DNA from 2 places in the Anaerobacillus sp. ABD4_527 genome. Region 1 is predicted to be linked to the other one. Evidence: predicted binding sites of a transcription regulator. Region 1 holds the regulator's gene; the other holds the start of a gene.
What was found. Region 1 encodes Rex, which represses fermentation and respiration genes when NADH is low (regulators of the CRP and FNR family bind a similar motif). Its sites were predicted from a motif close to TTGTGAAATATTTCACAA; they were not measured.

Region 1 (4,431 bases):
AAGCGGAACAAATGCAGTCATTTATTGGAGGAGTACTTACATGAGATTTTCACCAACTCTAATGGGGTTTTTCTACGCAGGGCTCGGTTCGATCTTCACGTACCTTGCGATTCAAAGCGCCCGTTCTGATGCAGATATGTGGAGCCTTTGGACGATACTACTGATGGTGCTCGCCACAGTTGATTTCGCTTACTCCATTCGCTTCTTTTTACTTAAAAAGAAAATCAATCAACTGAAGAAAAAAGATCAAAACAAAAAGCGATAGGGCTATCCTATCGCTTTTGTTATGCTTCTTCTTCCTGTTCTTCCAATTGACGCTTCGCCTCTGCTTGTAGTCTCTTTCTATAACCATAGCGAGACACAAGAATGCTGAATTCATATAGTAAAAACAGTGGTACCGAAACCATTAGGTGTGAAATAATTTCAGGCGGTGTGATCATACCCGCTATGACGAGGAGTCCAAAATACGCGTATCTCCTAATCTGTACAAGCATGGCAGGATTTAAAATTCCGAGTCTCGTGAAGAAAAGAACGATCACAGGCAGCTGAAACACAAAGCCAAATGGTAACGTTAACTGAAACAAGAAAGTGAAGTATTGATTTGCGCCGTACATTTCCTGAATGTTGAGGCTTTCTGCCAAATTACCGACAAAGTCGATGACAAAAGGAAACAGGACGAAATATGAAAATGAAACTCCTCCAAGAAAGAGGAGAAAGACTGCTGGGATATACGATAACGTTACTTTCCGTTCATTATCATAAAGTCCTGGCGAAACAAAAGCCCATAGCTGATAGAGAGCGATGGGCGATGTCATAATGAAAGCAACCAGGAACGCAAAGCTGAAATAAACCTTTAACGGGTCTGTTAATGTAAAAGCGTTCATCGGAATCCCCTGTGCTTCAGGAGCATTCTGGAGAAAGACGATGACCGGCTTTGCGATGAATAGTCCCGCAATAAAGGAGAGAATTAAGACGACGACTGTGATGATGATTCGTTTTCTTAATTCTTCTATGTGATCATAGATGGATTGTTTTTGTTCATCCATTCCCTATCCGTCCTAACCGATTACTGTTCGTTTTTTTTCTTATCGTTCGTATCATCGTCGTCATCTGCTAGACCTTTTGTTGCGTTCTTGAACTCACGAAGTGTGTTACCTGCTGCTTTACCAAGCTCAGGTAGTTTCTTAGGTCCAAAAATGATCAAAGCAACAACTGCAACTAGAGCGATACTTGCGCCACCCATTCCCATGCGTGTCACCTCCTTAAGATTATAAGTTTATACCGGGTAATGCTTCATAAAATACACGAGAGCCTGCAGTTCAACTGCCAGGTCAATATGATGCACTCGAATATGATCTGGTACGGTCAAACGTGCTGGCGTAAAGTTCAGGATCCCTTTAATTCCAGCCTCGTCCATCTGATCTGCAATCGACTGAGCAGCATGAACGGGTACTGTAAGGATAACGACTGAGATGTCGTTCTTCTTTACCTGTTCTTTAAACTGATCGATATGGTAGACCGGAATACCACCGATTTCTTGGTTTACTTTTTCTGCATCCGCATCAAATGCCAGTTCGATCTTCGTATTGTTATTCTTAATGAAATTGTAGTGCAGAAACGCTGTCCCAAGGTTACCTACTCCTACGAGAGCTACCCTGGTCGTTTCATCTTGATCTAGGGTCTTACTAAAGAAAGATAACAGATAATGAACATTATACCCATACCCTTTTTTACCAAGAGCACCGAAATAACTAAAATCTCTTCGTATGGTAGCAGAATCTACCTTTATCGCATCGCTCAATTCAGCAGAACTTACCCGCTGTTTACCAGATGCACTAAGATTTTTTAAATAGCGATAATAGAGCGGCAGTCGTTTTGCTGTCGCTTGCGGAATTTTTGTTTGATCAATATCCATAAACACCCTCCACATTGACCTCCGCGCTCAATCTATGGTTGTCCTACTCGCGCTTGTAATCCCCGCTTTTCCCCCCTGTTTTTGTAAGGAGATAGGTTTCCCCGATAACGATGCCTTTATCCAGCGCTTTGCACATATCGTACACGGTTAATGCCGCCGCTGATGCTGCCGTCAGCGCTTCCATTTCTACTCCGGTACTTCCTTTTGTTTTCACATGAGCTTCAATTGTAAGCTCATAAAAGGAAGCGCTCACTTCCCAGTCGAAATGAAGGTCAACGCCAGAAAGCGCTATCGGATGACACATAGGGATGAGATCAGACGTTTTTTTTGCTGCCATAATCCCGGCAATTTGGGCGACTTGAAGCACATCGCCTTTCTTCATATTTCCGTCTTTGATACCAGTATAAATTTCTTCACTAACCTTCACGCTCGTTTTGGCAACCGCTGTACGAGCAGTCGGAGTTTTCTCTGTAATATCGACCATCTGTGCGCGGCCTTCTTTATTAAAATGAGTAAATGAACTCATGGCTGCCCCTTTCTTCTATAGATGATAGAAGGTTAAATGGAATGCTGCTACTTGTGACTATACACCATTTCTATCCTTTTTGCTGTTTTTTAACAAGAATTTTTATTACCATTTAATGAACATTCCTGTAGTTGCCCACCTTGTCCTCACTACGATAAACTTAAAGGAACGTAATCGAATGGTAGATCAAGCAAATCGCTCGATTCAACATACAACGAGAAGAGAGAAATTCGAGGTGAAGAAACAATGATCGCACTACAAGTAAATGGCGTATCAAAATCATTTGGTGCTGACCCTATTTTATCTAATATTAAGCTAGAAGTACAATCGAGAGACCGTGTGGCACTCGTTGGTCGAAACGGTGCCGGAAAGTCTACTCTTCTAAAACTCATCACAGGGCAGCTCTCCTATGATTCAGGAGATATCATCAAACCGAAAGATGTACGGATCGGATACATGGCTCAGGACACGGGTCTCGAATCGAACCTATCGATCTGGGATGAAATGCTTAGCGTCTTTGAAGAACTACGTCGTATGGAAAAAGAACTTCGACGGTACGAAGAGAAGATGGGCGACCCATCTATCTATGAAAATGAGCAGGAATACCAGCGTATCATGAAAGAATATGACCAGCTTCAGGTCGCTTTCAAAGACAAAGGCGGCTACAAATACGAAGCGGATATTCGTACGGTCCTTCACGGGCTTAACTTCAAAGATTTCGATTATAAAACACCGATTTCTAGTCTAAGCGGAGGGCAAAAGACGCGCCTTGCGCTCGGTAAACTCTTACTTACAAAACCTGAGCTACTCATACTCGATGAGCCGACAAACCATCTTGATATCCAAACACTCACATGGCTCGAAGGTTATTTAACAGGCTACACAGGTGCCATCCTCATCGTTTCGCACGACCGTTATTTTCTCGATAAAATCGTGAACAAGGTGTATGAAATCTCGAGAAACCGCGCAGAACGATTCGAAGGAAATTATAGCTTCTATTTAGAAGAGAAAGATCGGCGCTATGAACAGCAGCTTAAAGAGTTTGAGAAGCAGCAAAAGGAAATCGCAAAACTAGAAGACTTTGTTCAGAAAAACATCGTCCGCGCCTCTACGACAAAGCGTGCTCAAAGTAGAAGAAAGCAGCTTGAAAAGATGGAGAGGATCGATAAGCCAAAAGGCGATGAGAAATCAGCCAACATTTCGTTTACGATCGACAAGCAAACAGGGAACGATGTACTGAGTGTGAGGGAGTTATCGATCGGCTACCCGGGTACGGTGATCAACGATCAGCTTACGTTCGACTTGAAACGCCAGGAAAGCGTTGCGCTCGTTGGTCCGAACGGAATCGGAAAATCGACGCTCCTGCAGGCGATCGTCTCAGGAAAAACCCTACTAGGCGGAGATTTAAACTTCGGAAGTAATGTTCAGATCGGGTTCTATGATCAAGAGCAAACGAATCTCACATCAAATAAAACTGTCCTTAACGAATTATGGGATGACTTTCCATTAACAGATGAAAAGGATATCCGTGCCGTATTAGGCCGCTTCCTTTTCAGTGGAGACGATGTGTTGAAAATCGTCTCAGAACTAAGTGGTGGAGAAAAAGGAAGACTCGCGCTCTCTAAACTGATGATGCGAAGGTCAAACCTCCTGATACTCGACGAACCGACGAACCACCTTGATTTAGATAGTAAAGAAATATTAGAAGAAGCGCTGATCCAGTTCCCTGGAACAATCTTGTTTGTTTCACACGATCGGTACTTTATTAATCGAATCGCCACTCGTGTTCTTGAGTTATCCACTGAAGGTGTCACATCATACCTCGGTGACTATGATTACTACGTAGAAAAGAAACAAGAGCTCGCTGAACTGGCCGCTCTTGAACAGCAGGAACAATCGAGTGAGCCTGAAGTATCAGGGAAATCTAGTTTTCAACAAGATAAAGAAGCAAAACGCCAGGAAAGACAAATCTTAAGACGAATCGATGAAA
Region 2 (4,431 bases), on a different contig from region 1:
TTTGCCAGAAGGATACACGGCACACTTTCGAGATCCTAAGGTGTGGAAGCATGAAGGTACTTGGTACATGGTGATCGGGGCACAAAATAACGAAGAAGAGGGTCGGGTTGTCCTATTCGAATCAAATGACCTTCGAAACTGGAATCTGAAGGGTGATGTTACAGCATCCAAACACAAGAAGCTTGGTGATTTCGGATTTATGTGGGAATGCCCGGATCTATTTCACTTAGATGGAAGCGATGTACTGCTCTTTTCCCCTCAAGGTCTTAAACCAGAGGGTTACACTTATCAAAACGTGTACCAGACAGGTTATCTATCAGGAAAGCTCGATTATGAAACAGGACGCCTTGATCATGATGCGTTTACTGAGCTCGATCGAGGTTTTGAATTTTATGCACCTCAAACGACCGAGGATGAAGAGGGTAGACGTCTTGTTATCGGATGGATGGGTGTACCGGAACAGGATGAAGAGCATCATCCAACGAGAAAACATAAATGGATTCATACCCTAACGATTCCTCGGGAGCTTCGCTATCGAGATGGAAAGCTGATTCAACTACCGGTCGAAGAGCTAAAAGACATGCGTCAGAACAAAACGGAAATTAAAGCGAGCCTCTCCAATGAGCAGATGGAGCGAAAAGAGCTCAATGGCAAGGTATATGAATTGCTTGTCAATGTAAAAGAGGTAAAGGGATCTTTCTCGGTTACGTTTAGAAACGAAGCAGAGATGGTGTACGATTCAGATAAAAAATTGCTTACTTTTAAACGAAATAGCTTTGTTGATGGAACGGAAGAGTCTAGAAGCTGTAAGATCGATTCTGTTACACAACTGCGTTTTTACGTGGATTCCTCATCGATCGAGGTGTTTATTAACGGAGGGGAAGAAGTTTTCACCTCGCGCTACTTTCCTTCTGAAGAAGATAAGAGCCTTCTATTTAAATCCGAAGGTGAAGCTAAGATTGAAGTAATAAAGTGGAACATTATGAACCATATCACTATATAAAATGAAAGAGCCTGGCCGACTGGCCAGGCTTTTTGTTATACAGAGCGAATGATGCCGCCTTCAACTCGTTGAGCTGATCCATTAATCGCTGAAGATAATGGAGATGCGAGGTATGCCACTGTGTTTGCAACTTCTTCTACTGTTGCGAAGCGTTGGATAAGAGATGTTGGTTCATTGTCTTTGAAATAATCTTTGGTAAATTGCTCTAGATCTTTGTTCTCTTCTGCAGCTGCGCCTTTCATGAAGCCAGCTACCCCCTCAGTCCAGGTTGGTCCTGGTAAAACGGAGTTAACAGTTACGTTCGTTCCTTTCGTCGTTTCGGCAAGGCCACGTGAAAGGCTGATCATCGCACCTTTTGAAACGGAATATGGAATCATTTGAGAAAGGGGTTTAACTCCTGCTTCACTTGCGATATTCAGTACTCTTCCTGAATTCCTTTCAAGCATAGACGGCAGGAAGTTTCGAGTGAGTCTCACTGCACTGATGACGTTCGTTTGGAAATAATTCATCCATTCTTCATCTGTCACTTGATCGAACGGTTTGACTTCGAACATTCCCATATTGTTAACAAGAATATCTACTGCTCCGTGTTTGTGTACTTCTTCAACAAAACGTTCACTTTCATCCTGTAGTGAAAGGTCTGCTGCAATGCCAACCACCTCTCCGAATGAAGATAGCTCTTCAACCACACCATCTACACGTTCCTTTGAACGTCCATTGACGATGACGTTTGCTCCTTCTTTAAGCAATACCTCGGCGATTCCTTTTCCGATTCCAGAAGTAGAGCCCGTAACGACAGCTAGCTTATTTTTCATTTGTAAATCCATGATAATCTCCTTTCAAACAACCTTTGTTTCTCAACAACTGTATCAAATAAAAATACAGTTGTTCAATAAACTTGCCTGCCCTAGGAAAAACTCGCCTACTAAGGTTAAAAAATTCCACAATTATGTACAAAGTTTGTACGAAATGTGTCGAAAAAGTGATAGAAACTTGAGCAACTTTTGACACATTGTGATGTGTATCACATTTTGATTAACGCCCTGCTAGAATAATAGATACCAGCGTAAAACACTGTCATCAAGCGCTTTTATAAGGTAGAAATTATGATCTTACTATAGAGAAAGAAAGGAAGGTGGCCTTGCGGTGAAGCGAATAAAGTCGATGCTAGCTTTCGCAATGTTCATGTCTGTTATTGTTCTGAGCGGTTGTAGCAACTTAACTGTGCTTGATCCAAAAGGACCTGTAGCGGAACAACAGGCAAATCTGATTCTATTCTCAATCGGATTAATGCTGTTTATTGTTGTTGTCGTTTTCGTTCTGTTTACAGTCATTCTGGTGAAATACAGAGAGCGAAAAAGCGGCCCTGAATATGAACCTCCAGAAATTGAAGGGAATGTATTTCTAGAAATTATTTGGACAGTCATTCCAATCATCATATTGATTGCACTTGCAATCCCAACGGTAAAAACAATCTATGCGTTAGAAAAGCCGCCTGAAGCAACAGCGCATAAGGAACCTGTTGTTATTCATGCGACTTCCGTCGATTGGAAGTGGGTGTTTAGCTATCCTAAAGAGGATATCGAAACAGTTAACTACATCCACATTCCAGAGGATCGTCCTATTTTGTTCAAACTTGCTTCTGCTGATTCGATGGGCTCATTCTGGATTCCATCATTAGGTGGTCAGGAATATACAATGTCTGGAATGATGACAGAACTTTATTTGCAGGCAGATGAACCAGGGGAATACCGAGGTCGAAATTCTAACTTCACAGGTGAGGGTTTCACAGAGCAAGTCTTTACTGTGACAGCTCAAACAGAAGAAGAGTATGCAGAATGGGTTGATGAGGCACAAGATGCGCCTGAATTAACTCAAGAAAAATACAACGAGTTGATGTTGAAAAGTCATGCTGAAGAAATGACGTTCTCCTCAACGCACCTTCAATGGGTCGATCACGGTATGGATGCTGAATATGCAACAAGAGTACGGAATGGTCTTTCGTTAGATAAGTATAAAGAAGGAAATTCTCATGAATCTCACAGTGGACATGATGGTCATGACGAACATAAAGATCATGAAGGTCATGATGACCATGAAGGGCATGAAAACCATGAAAACCATGACGAACATTCGAAATCTGAAGATAAAGGCACTCACTCTGAGTCGCACTAGGGAAGGAGGAAGTCACCATGAAATGGGATGAATTTTTCGTCACAGGTGATCCACTTATATATGGTGCCGATGTATCTATTGCTTTAACGTTAATCGGCGTCATCTTTGTTCTTACTTATTTCAAGAAATGGAAGTGGCTTTGGACAGAGTGGCTCACAACTGTTGACCATAAGAAATTAGGTATTATGTATGTGATTGCGGCAGTCCTAATGCTATTCCGTGGAGGGGTAGACGCACTCTTGATGAGAGCGCAGCTTACCGTTCCAGACGCAGGATTCCTAGACTCCTCTCACTATAATGAAATCTTTACAACTCACGGTACGATCATGATTATTTTCATGGCGATGCCGTTTTTGATCGGTTTGATGAACGTCGTTATTCCTCTCCAAATTGGAGCAAGAGACGTAGCTTATCCGTTTCTTAACGCAGTAAGCTTCTGGACGTTCTTCATGGGTGCGATGCTCTTTAATATCTCATTCGTTATCGGAGGATCTCCTTCTGCTGGGTGGACGAGCTATGTGCCATTAGCAGGACTAGAGTTGAGCCCAAGTGTAGGACAGAACTATTACTTGCTTGGCTTACAGATCGCAGGTATCGGTACGCTGTTAACAGGAATTAACTTCCTCGTGACGATACTTAAAATGAGAGCACCTGGGATGACGCTAATGAAGATGCCGATCTTTACATGGTCAACACTGATCACAAGTGTGATCATCATCTTCGCATTCCCAGTGCTAACGGTAGCACTTGCACTTATGACATTTGACCGTTTGTTCGGAAGTCATTTCTTTACATTAATGGACGGCGGTATGCCGATGCTATGGGCAAACCTCTTCTGGATTTGGGGTCACCCTGAAGTCTATATCGTTATTCTTCCAGCATTCGGTATGTTCTCAGAAATTATCAGTACGTTTGCACGTAAAACCATTTTTGGATATAAAGCGATGGTTTACTCCATGGTCGTTATCGCTGGACTGAGCTTCCTCGTATGGGTTCACCACTTCTTTACGATGGGAGCAGGAGGAGCGGTCAACTCGTTCTTCTCTATCACAACCATGCTTATTGCCGTGCCAACGGGTGTTAAAATATTTAACTGGCTATTCACCTTATATAAAGGAAGGATACGATTCACATCAGCGATGCTGTGGTCACTTGCCTTTATACCGAACTTTGTGATCGGAGGGGTGACAGGGGTCATGCTTGCGATGGCAGCAGCTGACTATCAGTACCATAATACGTACTTCCTAGTCGCT

Region 2: a site for Rex is predicted at 2,016-2,033, ahead of qoxA (cytochrome aa3 quinol oxidase subunit II). Genes of this name have one in related genera too.

Annotation. Positions count from the first base shown of each region.
Region 1 is NZ_JBSWXZ010000010.1:6,566-10,996, reverse strand. It holds gene ACXAHI_RS20645 (CPBP family intramembrane glutamic endopeptidase) at 1-44, shown strand, start outside; gene ACXAHI_RS20640 (YdiK family protein) at 41-265, shown strand; gene tatC (twin-arginine translocase subunit TatC) at 285-1,046, opposite strand; gene ACXAHI_RS20630 (twin-arginine translocase TatA/TatE family subunit) at 1,067-1,249, opposite strand; gene ACXAHI_RS20625 (redox-sensing transcriptional repressor Rex) at 1,277-1,915, opposite strand; gene moaC (cyclic pyranopterin monophosphate synthase MoaC) at 1,959-2,441, opposite strand; gene ACXAHI_RS20615 (ABC transporter ATP-binding protein) at 2,688-4,431, shown strand, end outside.
Region 2 is NZ_JBSWXZ010000005.1:84,256-88,686, forward strand. It holds gene ACXAHI_RS19140 (sucrose-6-phosphate hydrolase) at 1-1,003, shown strand, start outside; gene ACXAHI_RS19145 (SDR family NAD(P)-dependent oxidoreductase) at 1,039-1,830, opposite strand; gene qoxA (cytochrome aa3 quinol oxidase subunit II) at 2,168-3,178, shown strand; gene qoxB (cytochrome aa3 quinol oxidase subunit I) at 3,196-4,431, shown strand, end outside.